2 regions of the Micromonospora kangleipakensis genome follow, and region 1 is predicted to be linked to the other one. Evidence: riboswitches for the same ligand, from Rfam matches in the RefSeq annotation. Region 1 holds a riboswitch; the other holds the start of a gene.

Region 1 (7,328 bases):
GCCGTCGGTGTAGAGCTGGCCGGGCGGCTCGCCCCAGTGCTGCCGCATCCGCTCGCGCAGCCCGGCCGGGGCCGCGTCGAACCAGCGCCGGTACGTCTCCCCCGGCACCCGGGCCTCGGCGGCGGCGAGCTGCTCCGGGGTGAGCCACTCGACGTCGTGCCCGCCGGCCGCGATGAGCGCGTGGATCAGCGCGTCCCCGTCGTCGGGTACCGGCCCGTCGCCGAGGTGCCAGCCGGCGTCGGCGAGGGCGGCGAGCAGCCGTACCGCCGAGGCGGGGGTGTCCAGCCCGACGGCGTTGCCGACCCGGGAGTGCTTCGTCGGGTAGGAGCTGAGCACGACGGCGAGCCGCTTGTCGGCGTTCGGCACGTGCCGCAGCCGGGCCTGGCGTACCGCGATGCCGGCGACCCGGGCGGCCCGCTCCGGATCGGGTTCGTAGACCGAGAGCCCGTCGGCGTCGATCCGCTTGAACGAGAACGGCACGGTGATGATCCGCCCGTCGAACTCGGGGATGGCCACCTGCATCGCGGCGTCCAACGGGGAGAGTCCGGCGTCGCCGGCCGCCCACTGCTCGCGGGTGCTGGTCAGGCAGAGCGCCTGGATGACCGGTACGTCGAGGGCGGCGAGCGCGCCGACGTCCCAGGCGTCCTCGTCGCCCCCGCCGGAGGCGTCGGCGGCGATCGTCCCGCCGGCGGCGAGCACCGTCACGACGAGCGCATCGCAGCGGGCGAAGAGGTCGAGGGGTCCGGCGCCGGGGGTGAGGCCGCGCAGCGAGCCGCAGAAGATCGGCAGCGGGCGCCCGCCGGCCGCCGCGACCGCGTCGGCCAGGGTCTCGACGAAGGCGGTGTTCCCGGCCAGGGCGTGCGCCCGGTAGAAGACGATCCCCACCGTCGGCCGCCCGTCCGCCGGCGGGCCGCCACCGGCGTCGGTCGCGCTGGTCGTGTTCCGGCCACGCTCGCCGGCCTGGTCGGGAATGCGTTCGCCGTCGCGGTCGGGGATGCGGTCGCGGTCGCCGTGGCGGTGCGGGGTGCGGTCGCGGTCGTGGGTGGGGTCGCCGAGGATGCCGTACGGCGGGGTGGGCGCGGGCGGGGCGAAGCCCTCGCCGGTGAGCAGGACCGTGTCGGAGAGAAACCGGGCCAGCTGGGCGAGGTTGTCCGGGCCACCCTCGACCAGGTAGGCCAGCGCCCCGGTGGCCACCCCGGCGGCCACGGTGGAGGCCGCCATCAGCTCGGCGTCGGGCAGCGTCTCGCCGCCGAGCACCACGGTCGGCACGCCGGAGGCGAGGACGGCGGCGAGCCCGTCCGGCCACGCCTGCCGACCACCGAGCAGGCGTACGACGGCCAGGTCGACGCCGTCGAGCAGCGCGGGCACGGCGTCGGCGGCGACCCGGGCGGGGTTGGCCAGCCGGTAGCCCGGGCCGCTGGCGCGGGCCGCCAGCAGGTCGGTGTCGGCGGTGGAGAGCAGCAGGATGCGCACGGACAGCTCCGGAGAGTGACACCCGAGGTGGCGGGTCGACCGCCGACGGGCAGGGGGTGGGCGCGGGGTCAGCCGCCCGATGGCCGGCTCAGCGGCGACGCGTGGGTACGCGGACGCGGCCGGCGGCGGACCGGGGCGGGACGGAACTCAGCGGAGAGCGGCGACGAGCCGGACGGGACCGGTGGCGGCGCGGCGCCGGGTCACGCGGGCGGCCGGGCGCACGGGAGTGCGACCGGAGCGCGGTGCGGCGGGGTGGGCGGTCAACGGCGCGTCGGTGCGCGCCGGCCGAATGCGACGATCATCGTCGATGGCAGAGCAGCCGTGCATCGGGTCCTCCTCGGGTGTCCACGCCCTGGGGTCAGCTCCCGACGGCCGAAGTATCCTGGCTCCCGGATCGACGCTCACCCCCGGCCTTCCAACCGCAGACACACGGCCGTGACTCACGAGGGGGGATCGCTCCCCGGTGACAGTGGCGGGACCGCGCCGGAATCACACCGGCTTCCTTCACTGCCGTCAGGCCGCGAATGGTGCCACACCCGCCCGCCGCCGGTCAACGGCCGCCTCGCCGGGACCGGCCGCGACAGCAGCATCACCCGCGGTCGATGTGTCTGACCCGCGATCGACCCGGAGCAGAATGGCGGACGCCGATGCCCGGCGCACATTTCGCCGGTCCGCGCCGCGCCCTTCCACGCCATTCCCGCCGCACGGTCTCCCACTCCACGCCGGCCGCTCCGCCCCTGGCGGGACGGCCCGGGGCGCCCCGAGCGGCCAGCACCGGAGGTCGACAGTGGACCCCGGCCATCGCCCAGGGAGGAATTGCCGCCATCGACACCGTGGCGCTCCGACATGTCGCCGGCCGGGTGTGGCTCTTTCCCGGCGATCCCGACCCGGGCAACGTCCGGCCCGGCGTGGCCGTCGTCGCCGGCGACGGCGGAAGTGTGATCGTCGACGCGGGGCAGAGCCCGGCGCACGCCCGGGAGATCCAGGCCGCGCTGCGCGCGGCCGACCTGCCCGATGAGCCTGGCGCAGGCCCGGGAGGCGCTGGCGGGCTGACCGGCCCACCGCCCCCGATCCGAGGCCGGACTGCCCTATCCTCAGGCGATGCGAGACCGCCGGGTCGTGCTGGTGTGGGCCGGGTTCGCGGTGACCGCGCTGGTGTCCACCGTGCTGGTGCTGCGGCGCCCGGACCGCCTCTCCGACCTGCACATCTACTACGGGGCGCTGGCCCAGCTGCGGTCCGGGCGCCCGCTGTACACGTACGTCGCGGAGAACGGCGGCCCGTTCACCTACCCGCCGTTCGCAGCGGTCGCGCTCTGGCCGGTCACCGCGGTCACCGAGTCCGTGGCACAGGTGATCTGGCTGCTGCTGACGGTCGCGGCGGTGGTCGCCATCGCCGTGCCGGTCGGTGGCGTGCTGGCGAGCGGGCGGTCCCGACGGCCGCTCGCCGTGGCGACGGTGGCCGCGGTGCTGATGCTCTCCGCGCCGGTGCAGAGCAACCTCCGCTTCGGGCAGGTCAGCATCTTCGTCGTGCTCCTGGCGCTCCTGGACGGCATGGGGGTCGCGCCGCCCCGGTTCCGCGGAATCCTGGTCGGGGTGGCCGCGGCGATCAAGCTGACCCCGTTGCTGTTCGTGGTGTACTTCCTCGCCAGCGGCCGGTACCGGGACGCCGGTCGCGCGGCGCTCACCTTCGTGGCGTGCGCGGGGATCGGCGCCGCCGTCCTGCCCGCGGAGAGCCGCAGCTACTGGACCGGCACCGTGTTCCAGACCTCCCGGATCGGCAACCTGGCCTCCCTGGGCAACCAGTCGCTGCACGGCATGTTGCTGCGGCTCGGCGTCGACGAGGCGTCCCTGCCGCTGGTCTGGGCCGCGCTGGTGGGGGCGATCTGCGCGGTGGCCTTGCTGCGCGCGCGGCAGCTCACCCGCCACGGCCGGCCGGGGCACGGCGCGGTGCTCGTCGGCTGCGCCACCGTGGCCGCGTCGCCGGTGTCCTGGACCCACCACCAGGTCTGGCCGGTGCTGGCCGCGATGCTGCTGATCGGCGCGTCCGGACCCGCCCGGAAGGTCGCCGGCGCGGCCCTGCTGGTGACCATGGTGCTGTCGCTGGGGGCGGTGCTGGGTCCGGTCTCGACGCGGCCCGGCGTGCAGTTCCTGTTCGAGAACGCCCGCGCGCTCGGTGTGTGCGCGCTCTGCCTGGCCGGCTTCGGCGGCATCGCGGTCGCGGCGTCCCGGCCGCACCGGCAGCCGACCGTCGGCCGGGCGTGGCTGCGGGTGGGCGTGGCCGCCACGGCGACGCTGGCGTTCTTCGCCGTGCAGCCGCTCCCGGCCGGCGCCGACCCGACGTTCAAGGCCTACACCCTCGACGACGTGGTGAACCCGCGGTACTTCTTCGTCTGCCGCGGTCCCGCCGCCTGCGCCGCGTACGGCACCCGCCCGCCGGTCACCTTCGGCACGAGGACCGAGAAGACCAAGGTACGAGTCAACGGTATTGTCTCCCCGCAGGTGGCCCGCCTGGAGTACTACTCCGCTCCCGGCGGCGCGCCCCGGGTCATCCCCCTGCTCGCCCCCTATCCCGGGTCGCGCACCTTCTCGTTCCGGTCGGCCACGATGGCACACGGTCGGCTCGTCGCCTACGCGGCCGACGGCCGGCCGATCGCCACGTACGACGACGAGCTCGCCGCCGCGTTCCGCGCGCCCCAGTGACCGTCCCGGCGGACCCGCGGCAACCCGGAAAGGTTCAGCGGGCGTGGCGTTCCGGGTGGGCCCGGTTCCAGGCCCGCATCCGCTCCGGGTAGCCGGTGCGGCCGGCCTCGTACAGCGGGATGGCGTGCTTCTGGGCGATCTTCCCGGCGGCGCGCGGCGAGCCGGTGCGGCGGCGGATCCACTCGCCGTCGTGGGCGATCGCGACCACCGTGGTGTCGGTCGCCGTGGTCTCCGGTTCCAGGTAGAACTCCACGCCCTGCCGGCTGACGGCGAATGCTTCCAGGGCGGCGAGGTCGTCCCCGGTCGCCTCCCGGTCGAGCTTGGTCGGGGTCGTGTCGGCGACGCGTGACCGTCGGCTGAACCAGCCCATTGCCCGGCTCCTCTCCTCGGCGTCCCTCCCAGTGCAGCACCCTTTCCTGACAGTCACCTGCGAGCCGGATGGCAGCACACTGACCGTCGGGCCCGGGCGGGTCAGCGGGCCGGTGGGCGCAGCACCGGGACCAGAGCGAGGGTGGGCAGCAGCAGGATCGGCACGACCAGCAGCGCGCGCAGCGTGCCGACGTGGTCGCCGAGCAGGCCGAGCAGCGGCGGTCCGCCCAGGAACGCGGTGTAGCCGATCACCGCGACCACGCTGACCCGGGCCGGTGCCCGGTCCTCGTCGTCGGCGGCGGCGCTCATCCCGACCGGGAAGCCGAGCGAGGCGCCGAGCCCCCAGAGCGCGACGCCGGCGACCGCCAGCGGCCCGGAGCCGGCCAGCACCGCCAGGGTGGCCCCGCCGGCGGCGAGGCCGATGGTGCCGAGCAGCACCGGCACCCGTCCCCAGCGGTCGATGGCCACGGTGCCGGCGGTACGGCCGAGCGTCATGCCGACCACGAAGACGCCGAAGACGGCGGCGCCGACCGCCTCGCTGACCCCGTACCCGTCGACGAAGGCGACCGCCAGCCAGTCGTTCGCGCTGCCCTCGGTGAACGCCATCACCAGCACCAGCAGGCCGACGAGCAGGGTGCGCGGCTCCCGCCAGGCGGCCAGCAGCGCCCGCCGTCGGGCCGCCGGCTCCGCCGCGCCGTCGGCCTCCGCTGCGGCCGGCAGGAAGGACCGGGCGCCGAGCAGCGTGCCGACCAGCACCACCGTCGCCAGCGCGGTCAGGTGCACGCCGACCGGTACGCCCACCCGGGCCGCCCCGGCGCCGATCCCCGCCCCGGCCACCGAGCCGAGGCTCCAGGCGGCGTGGAACCGGGGCAGGATGGTCCGGCCCAGCCGCTTCTCGACGGCCGCGCCCTCGATGTTCATCGCCACGTCGCAGGCGCCGGAGCCGTAGCCGAGGGCGAACAGCCCGACGGCGACGCCGGCCAGCGAGCCGGCGAGCCCGGCGGAGAGCCCGACCACCGTCATGCCGACCGCGACGAGCAGGGTCGAGGTGGCCACCGTCCAGGCCGGCCCGAGGCGCTGGGTGACCAGGCCGGCGGTCGGCATCGCCAGCAGCGCGCCGACGGACATCGCGAGCAGCAGCAGGCCCAGCCGGCCGGCGCTCAGTTCGAGGGACTCCTTGACGGCGGGGACCCGGGAGAACCAGGTGGCCACCGCCAGCCCGTTGAGGGCGAACACGACCGCCACCCCGGTACGGGCGGCCAGGACCGGCCGCGGTACCGCCCGCCGGTCGGCGGTCGGTGTCTCGGTGGTGCTGCTCACAGCGCTGTCTTCCTCTCCCCGGGCGGACTGCCTCGCCGACGATCGCACACCTGAGAGCGCTACCACCACAAGCTGGATCCGCCCCTTACCGGCGACCGCCGCGAACCGGCATGATGCCGGGGTGGGCGGGCGCGGGGGCGCGGCCGGGGACGGGTGGAGGACGACGTGAGCAGGCCGACGACACGCCCGGCGACGCTCGAGGACGTGGCCCGGGCGGCCGGGGTGTCCCGGTCGACCGCCTCGCGGGTGATCGCCGGCACCGGATTCGCCTCGCCCGCCGCCCGGGACCGGGTCGTCGCCGCCGCCGACCGGCTCGGCTACGTGCCGAACCAGGCGGCCCGCGCCCTGGTACGCGGGGCCGGGGTCCGGCTGGTGATCGCCGTGACCGGCGCCGACGCCACGGTCCTGGACGACCCGTACGTCGACCGGGTGGTGGGCGCCGCCGCCCGGGTCTGCGCGCCGCACGGGATCGGGGTCGCCCTGGAGTGGCTCTCCCTGCGCGCACCCACCGGCCTGCGGCGGCTCGGCGAGGACCGGGGCGTCTGCGGGATGGTGCTGGTCAACACCACCGAACCGGTGCTGGACGCGGTGCCGGCCGGCCTGCGCGGCCGGGTGGCCTCGATCGGCATCGGCTCGGCGACCGTGCCCTCCTTCGACGTGGACAACGGCGGGGGCGCCGACGCGGTGCTCCGCCACCTGCACGACTCGGGCCGCCGCCGGATCGCGATGGTCACCGGGCCGCGCTGGCTCTCCTGCGCCGGCCGGTCGGTGACCGCGTACCGGGCGCTGATGCGCGCGGCCGGCCTGCCGGTGCGGCTGGTCGCCGGTGACTTCACCGCTGCCCGGGGCGGCCGGGCGGCGCTGGAGGTCCTCACCCGGTGGCCGGAGACCGACGCGATCTTCGCGGCCAGCGACGCCACCGCGTTCGGCGTGATCTCCGCACTGCGGGGGCGCGGGCTCCGGGTACCCGGCGACGTCGCGGTGGCCGGGTTCGACGACATCCCGTACGCGGCGGTCAGCACGCCCGCCCTCACCACCGCCACCCACCCGGTCCGGCGGATCGCCACGGCGGCGGCCACCGCGGTGCTGGACGGCCGTCGGGTGCCACCGGTCACCGCGTTCCCGTCGACGCTGGTCGCCCGCGAGAGCGCCTGACCGGCGACCCGGCCCGACCGGCAGCGGGCCCGGCCCGGAGAGCGCCCGACCGGGCGGTTGACCGGCGGCAAGCGGGGTAACCGCGCGGGGATCGGCCGACGGGAGGGGGCGAGACGAGGTGACGGAGCCCGCGCCGCCGCACCGGCGACCGGAGGAGGAGAACCCGCGGCACGGCCGGCTCCACGCGCGGCCGGCCCCGCCGGTGGCCCGGGGCGCCACCGGCCTGACCCCGTTGACCGCACCGGACGGCCGCCCGCCCGCGCTGCTGTACGCCCCGGCCGGCGACGGGCCGTACCGGGTGGTGGTGCTGC
Region 2 (7,328 bases), 4.3 Mb from region 1:
GTTGCCCAGCGCGCGGGCGCGCAGCGACCCCGGCTCGCCCAGCATCCGGGTCGGCCATCCCGGATCGCCGTACGACAGCTCCGCGCAGCGCCGCCGGTCCGCCGCGTCGAGGCCGAAGCCCAGGTCGAGGCCCCACGGCCCGGCGATCTCCTCGGCCAGGAACCGACCCACCGACCGGCCGTCCACCCGGCGGACCAGCTCGCCCACCAGGTGCCCGTACGTCCAGGCGTGCTCGCCCGCGACGGTGCCCGGCGCCCACTCCGGCTCGGCGGCGGCCAGGTCCGCGCAGAGCAGCGTCCAGTCGCCGATCGCCTCCCCCGGTCGGGGGACCGGGAACACCGGCAGCCCGGCGGTGTGGCTGAGCACCTGCCGGACCGTCGCCGGGGTGCGGAATCCCGGCCAGTGCGCCGCCACCGGGTCGTCCAGGTCTACCCGGCCCCGGTCGACCAGCATCAGCAGGCAGAGCGCGGCTACCGGCTTGCCGACCGAGTAGACGTTGACCAGGGTGTCCGGCCGCCATCCCGAACCGCCGAGCAGGTCGACCACCGGCGCGCCGTCGTACCAGACGGTCAGCGCCGCGCCGGTCTCCCGGCCGCTGACGAAGAGGTCCTGGAAGCAGTCCCGGACCGGGGCGAAGCGTGGGTGCATCCGGCCACGGTAGGGGGTCCGAGGTGTTACGGGCGCGGGAATTCCGGCGGGTGCGGTGGTCCGCCCTCCGCGGGTGCGGAATGCTGGCGGAATGGCGGAGCCGGAACTGGTGGACGTGGTCGTGGTCGGACTCGGGGTCGGCGGCGAGGAGGTGGCCGAACGACTCGCCGAGGCCGGTCTCGACGTCGTCGGGATCGAGCGGGACCTGGTCGGCGGGGAGTGCCCGTACTGGGGCTGCGTCCCGAGCAAGATGATGATCCGGGCGGCGAACGCGCTCGCCGAGGCGCGCCGGGTCAACGAGCTGGCCGGCGCGGCGCAGGTCCAGCCCGACTGGGCGCCGGTGGCGAAGCGGATCCGGGAGGAGGCCACCGACACCTGGGACGACAAGGTGGCGGTGGACCGCTTCGTCGGCAAGGGCGGCCGGTTCGTCCGGGGCAGTGGCCGGCTCGACGGGCCCGGCCGGGTCCGCATCGGCGACCAGGTGTTCCAGGCCCGGTACGGGGTGGTGCTCGGCACCGGCACCCGGCCCTCGATCCCGCCGATCGACGGGCTGGCGGACACACCGTACTGGACGAACCACCAGGCCATCGAGGTGGAGGAGCTGCCGGAGTCGCTCCTCATCCTGGGCGGTGGCGCGATCGGCCTGGAACTGGCCCAGGTCTTCGCCCGGTTCGGCGTGCGGGTGACCGTGGTCGAGGCGGCGGACCGGGTGCTCGCCGTCGAGGAGCCGGAGGCGTCGGAGGTGGCCGCGGCGGCGCTGCAAGCCGACGGGGTGATCATCGCCACCGGGGTGAAGGCGGAGCGGGTCAGCCACGACGGGCAGAGCTTCACCGTGCACGGGGGCGGCGGCGCGGAGTTCACCGCCGAGCGGCTGTTGGTGGTGACCGGCCGCAAGGCGCACCTGGACGAGCTGGGGTTGGAGACCGTCGACGTCGACGCGTCCCAGCGCTACCTGCCGGTGGACGAGCGGATGCACGCGGCCGACGGCATCTGGGCGGTCGGCGACCTGACGGGTGAGGGCGCGTTCACCCACATCGCCATGTACCAGGCGGCCATCGTCGTCGCCGACGTCCTCGACCACATGCGGCGTACCAAGGGCGGCCCGGACGCCAGCGGCACCGCGAGCGTCGTCGGCGGCGCGGCCGGGATGGCCAGCGCGGTCGGCGGCGCGATGAGCGCCGGCGGGGCGACCGCCGCGCCGGGCAGCGTCCCGCGCGCCGACTACCGGGCGCTGCCCCGGGTCACCTTCACCGACCCCGAGATCGGCGCGGTCGGGCTCACCGAGAAGCAGGCCCGCGAGCGCGGCATCAACCTCCAGGTCGGCTTCACCGAGCTGTCGTCCTCGGCCCGGGGCTGGATCCACAAGGCCGGCAACGAGGGCTTCATCAAGCTGATCGCCGACGCCGACCAGGGCGTGCTGATCGGCGCGACCTCGGCCGGCCCGGCCGGCGGCGAGGTGCTGTCGGCGCTGGTGGTGGCGGTGCACGCGGCGGTGCCGCTGAGCCAGCTCCGGCACATGATCTACGCGTACCCGACCTTCCACCGCGCCATCGAGGACGCCCTCCGCCAGTTGAAGTGACTCGCCGCCGCTTCCTACCAGGACCTACTCCGGCGGCTCGCCGTGCCGGCCGGCGCCGGCGGTGAAGCGGGCGGCGCCCGGCATCGCGTCGATGATCAGGGACTCCATGCCGAAGGCCAGTTCGGTCGCCATCGCCTCCGGCTCCGGCAGGCCGGCGTTGGCGAGCAGCGCGGCCCGGTCGTTGCGCAGGCAGGTCTGCGGGTGCCGGGCGATCTCGGCGGCCAGCCGCTCGGCCTCCGCCCGGGCCGCACCCGGCGCGACCAGCCGGTTGACCAACCCCATCGCGTACGCCTCCTCGGCTGGCACCGGGCGGCCGGTGAGGATCAGGTCCATCGCCCGGCTCTCGCCGATCAGCCGGGGCAGCCGGACCGTGCCACCGTCGATCAGCGGGACGCCCCAGCGCCGGCAGAACACCCCGAGCACCGCGTCGGACTCGGCGATCCGCAGGTCGCACCAGAGCGCCAGCTCCAGCCCGCCGGCCACGGCGTACCCGGAGATCGCGGCGAGCACCGGCTTGGACAGGCGCATCCTGGTGGGGCCCATCGGACCGTCGCCCTCCGGCTCGACCCGGTTGCCGCTCGGCGTACCGATGGCCTTCAGGTCGGCGCCCGAGCAGAACGTGCCGCCGGCGCCCCAGAGCACGGCGACCGCCGCGTCCGAGTCGGCCTCGAAGGCGCGGAACGCGTCGGCGAGCGCCCGGGCGGTCGGTCCGTCGACGGCGTTCCGGGCCGCCGGCCGGTCCAGGATCACCGTGGTCACCGGCGCGTCGTGCTCCACGCGTACGCCCATCGGGTCAGCATGCCCGCCGACGGCACCGGCACGCCAGGTTTCAGTCGGCGCCGTGCTGCCCTCGACGGGTCAGGTCAAGGCTCGCGCCCGCTACGAAGCTGATGACGTGAATGAATCGCTGGTGTCCGCCAGTCTCAGGCGCGCTCACGCAGCTCGGCGACGAAGGCTCGCCACGCGGCCGGGGTGAAGGTGAGGGCCGGGCCGGTCGGGTTCTTGGAGTCGCGGACCGCGACCAGGTCGGGGAGGTTGTCGGCGACCTCGACGCAGTTGCCGCCGTTGCCGCTGCTGCGGCTGCTCTTGCGCCACCGGGCGCCCGTCAGCTCCATGTCTCCGCCACTTCCGTGATGAGGTCGACCGACTGCCAGTGGGACGACGCCTCGCCGCGCACGTTCTCCCACGCGGCCATTATCGCCGCGATCTCATCGACGTCGCTAACCACTTGTCCCTGGAGCTGGTTGTCGAGGTAGCCGGCGAGCCGGTGGTCCGGGCAGGCAGCGATCACGAAGGGGCCGTTCAGGCCGGCGTAGGCCCGACCGAGGACGGCACGACGTGGATCCGGACGTGCGGTTCGGCGCAGGCGGCAACCAGGGCGTGGAGTTGCTCGCGCATCGTCTCCGGACCACCGACGGGCCGGCGGAGAACTCCCTCGTCGATGACGGCCGTGAACTGCGGCGGATCCTCTCGTCTGAGGATGCCCTGACGGGCGAGCCGAGCCGCGATGTGTCGGTCGATGTCGGCCCTCGGCAGCATGCCGGCACCGATGAGAACAGCTCTGGCATAGGCCTCGGTCTGAAGTAGGCCCGGCAGAACGAGGGATTCAAACGACCGCAGCGACACCGCCTCGCGCTCGATCTCCTGCCATGGACGGAACCAAACCGGCTCACGACGTCTTGAAGTGTCCGGCCAAATGTCCCCGACGTCCCGGCCCAGCACCTCCGCCGCTGACACCCGATGCCGGGGATGGGGGATCCGGCCCTCGCTGAGCCACCGCCCCACGGTCTTCGGGTCCACGCCCACTCGCTCGGCGAGCGATTCGGTCGTGTGCCCGGTCTCGCCGAGCGCCACCCGCAGCGCGTCGTTCACGGCCCCTCCATCGGATGTCTCGAATATCCACCGACCATATAGCTACGCGGTGTATCTGTCCGATCACCGGAGGGAGCGTGTTGCGCAGGACGGCGCGACCGGTGGAGGCGAGGAGCCCGGCGGTCGGCGTCAGCGCCGGGGCCGCCCCGCCAACGACGTCGGGGGCGGCCCCCTCGAACCTCTTCCGAAGGGAGCCCACCGTGCGTTTCCGGTTCTGGCGACACCAGCCCGAGAGGTCGATCCCCGTACCTCGACCGAGGACGCCGCTGAACGAGCGGCCGAGCTGGGCGACCCGGCCGACCGAGGTCTTTCCGACGAGCGACCCGGGTCGCGCGGGCAACCTCACTCCGGCGCAGCGCTGGCGGGCCGGCGGATGGCGGCGCGCCGGCGGCCGGAGGTGAGCCGCCCGTCCCGGCCGCACCTGCCGATGCGCCCGCTGTGGCGCTGCCGGGGCTGCGGCGCGGAGTGGCCCTGCCAGCCGGCGCGACTCTCCCTACTGGTCGAGTACCGCGACGACCGGACCGCGCTGCTGGTCTACCTCGGCACCCTGATGGCCGAGGCCGGCGCGCAGTTGTCCCAACTCAACGGCCACGCCGCGCCGGCGAATCTGACCGAGCGGTTCCTGTCCTGGGCGCGCGCCCGATGACCGGCGCGGCGGCGGCTCCCGGCGGTCCGCGCCGGCGGTCAGGCGCGGCGGGCCAGGGTGGCGCCGAGGGCGGCGCCCACCACGCAGCCCACCCCGAGCAGCTGCGGCCAGGCCAGCAGCTCGCCCAGGAGCAGCGCGCCGACCAGCGCCGCCACCGCCGGTTCCAGGCTGAGCAGGACCGCGAAGACCCGCGCCGGCAGCCGGCGCAGGGCGGCCAGCTCCGCCGAGTACGGCAGCACCGACGACAGCAGCGCCACCCCGAGCCCGAGCGCGAGGATCCGGGGGTCGAGCAGCTCCGCGCCGCCCGACGCCACCCCGAACGGCAGTACGCAGACCGCGCCCACGGCCATCCCCAGCGCCAGCCCCCGGGTGCCCGGCACGTGCCCGCTCATCGCCTTGCCGAGCAGCACGTACCCGGCCCAGCCGACCGCGATCAGCGCGCAGAGCAGCAGGCCGACGGCGTCCACGCCGACCCCGCCCAGTCCGGCGAGCAGCAGCACGCCCGTGCCGGCCAGCGCCGCCCAGAGCACGTCGGTGAACCGGCGGCTGCCCAGCAGCGACACCAGCAGCGGACCGGCGAAGCCGACGGTGACCGCCACCCCGAGCGGCACCCGCTGCAGGGCGGCGTAGAAGGCGAGGTTCATCGCCGCCATGGCCACCCCGAACGCCCCGACCAGACCGACCGCCCGCCAGCCGAGCCGCAGCGTGGGCCGGCTCGCCGCGAGCAGGACGAGCGCGCCGAGGCCGAGCCGCAGGGCGGTGGTGCCGCCCGGGCTGGTCGAGGCGAAGAGCTGCTTGGCCACCGCCGCGCCGACCTGCGTGGAGACCATCCCGAGCAGCATCAGCAACGGCGGCGGTACGGCCTCCGGGCGGCCGAGCGCCGCGGTGAGCCGGACGGCCGGGTGGACCGGCAGGGGGCGGGAAGCGTGCGCGTACACCTCGGTCACGATGGTCGCGGACCGGGCCCGGCGCGACCGGATTTCCCGCTCCCCGGGCCGGCCCTGCGGTTCGGGGCGGGCGCTAACATCAGCGGCGGCACGATCATGTGAGGTGCCCCGCGCGAGCGGGGAGAATCGGGAAGCCGGTGCGAATCCGGCACGGGCCCGCCGCGGTGACCGGGGAGCCACCGTCCACGCGCGTCACGCGCAGCCACTGGCCGTACGGCTGGGAAGGCGGACGGCCAGGCGTCGATCCGGGAGTCCGAAGACCGGCCTCGCGTCAGCCTGCCCGCCCTTCGGGGTCGGGCCGAGCGCAGCGGGAGCCTGCCTTGGATCTGTACGACGTCATCCACCGCCGTCGGGACGTGCGCGCCGAGTTCACCGGAGCGCCGGTGCCGGACGACACCCTGGACCGCATCCTCACCGCGGCGCACGCCGCGCCGAGCGTCGGCCACACCCAGCCCTGGGACTTCATCCTGGTACGCGACCCGGAGACCCGCCGCCGCTTCCACCGGCACGTGCAGGTCGAGCGGGACACCTTCGCCGCCACCCTGGACGGTCCGGCCGCCGAACGGTTCGCCCGGATCAAGATCGACGGGGTGCTGGAGTCCACGCTCTCGGTCGTCGTCACGTACGACCCCGCGCGGGGCGGCCCGGCCGTGCTCGGCCGGCACGCCATCGCGGACGCCGGCCTCTACTCGGTCTGCCTGGCCATCCAGAACCTCTGGCTGGCCGCCACCGCCGAAGAGCTCGGCGTCGGTTGGGTCTCCTTCTACCGGGAGCCGTTCCTGGCCGAGCTGCTCGGCATCCCGGCCGGCGTCCGCCCGGTCGCCTGGCTCTGCCTCGGCCCGGTCACCCACCTGGAGACCGTCCCCGACCTGGTCCGCCACGGCTGGCGCGCCGGCCGCCCGCTCACCGCCGCGCTGCACACCGACCGCTGGTCCGCCTGACCCGCCTGACCCACCCGCGCTCCGGCTGCGCCAGCAGGATCGCGCTGTCTCCTGAGAAGGCGGGCGGGTGGTCCGGTTACCGGACGGGTGATTCGCCGCCGCCGCCCGGTTTGGGGCGGCTCCTGCCGGGAAGTCGGACCGGGTGCGTGAACTGCTGACGAAACTCGAACAGGCCTCCGCGCTGGACCGGGTGGGCGACCGGTTGCAGCGCGTCGTCCAAGCCACCCTGCGCCCGCAGCGGGTCCGGGACGCGCTGCACGGCGTCTGGCTCGGGCACCCGCTGCACCCGGCGATGGTGCAGGTGCCGGTCGGAGCCTGGATCTCCGCCGCCGTGGTCGACCTGCTGCCCGGGCAGCGCCGGGCCGCCACCGCGCTGGTCGGGCTCGGCACGGCCAGCGCGGTGCCTGCCGCCCTGGCCGGGCTCAACGACTGGGCCTCGCTGACCCGCGACCAGCGCCGGGTCGGCCTGGTGCACGCCGCCTCCAACGCCGTCGGGGTGGCCCTCTACGCCGGCTCGCTGGCCGCCCGGCTGAACGGGCGGCACGGGCTGGGCCGGGCGCTGGCGTACCTGGGGCTCTCCGCGGCGAGCACCGGGGCGTACCTGGGCGGGCACCTGGCGTACAAGCAGGGGGCGCAGGTCACCCAGAGCGTCTCCGAGCTGCACCTGATCAGCGACGGCTGGCACCCGCTGGCCG

The links. A riboswitch is a leader RNA that binds a small molecule or an ion and turns the genes downstream of it on or off. The one in region 1 is predicted to bind cobalamin.
Region 2: linked by a shared signal. The riboswitch ahead of bluB (5,6-dimethylbenzimidazole synthase) and the one ahead of cobN (cobaltochelatase subunit CobN) in region 1 are both predicted to bind cobalamin.

Annotation. Positions count from the first base shown of each region.
Region 1 is NZ_SHLD01000001.1:5,348,046-5,355,373, forward strand. It holds gene cobN (cobaltochelatase subunit CobN) at 1-1,473, opposite strand, end outside; cobalamin riboswitch at 1,849-1,978, opposite strand; gene EV384_RS25790 (glycosyltransferase 87 family protein) at 2,575-4,173, shown strand; gene EV384_RS25795 (hypothetical protein) at 4,208-4,543, opposite strand; gene EV384_RS25800 (MFS transporter) at 4,645-5,862, opposite strand; gene EV384_RS25805 (LacI family DNA-binding transcriptional regulator) at 6,028-7,017, shown strand; gene EV384_RS25810 (alpha/beta hydrolase) at 7,136-7,328, shown strand, end outside.
Region 2 is NZ_SHLD01000001.1:1,073,549-1,080,876, forward strand. It holds gene EV384_RS05190 (serine hydrolase domain-containing protein) at 1-648, opposite strand, end outside; gene EV384_RS05195 (dihydrolipoyl dehydrogenase family protein) at 740-2,227, shown strand; gene EV384_RS05200 (crotonase/enoyl-CoA hydratase family protein) at 2,252-3,016, opposite strand; gene EV384_RS05205 (DUF397 domain-containing protein) at 3,151-3,342, opposite strand; partial or broken gene EV384_RS05210 (helix-turn-helix domain-containing protein) at 3,333-4,099, opposite strand; gene EV384_RS05215 (flavin reductase) at 4,473-4,745, shown strand; gene EV384_RS05220 (EamA family transporter) at 4,784-5,683, opposite strand; cobalamin riboswitch at 5,777-5,975, shown strand; gene bluB (5,6-dimethylbenzimidazole synthase) at 6,013-6,633, shown strand; gene EV384_RS05230 (Rieske (2Fe-2S) protein) at 6,776-7,328, shown strand, end outside.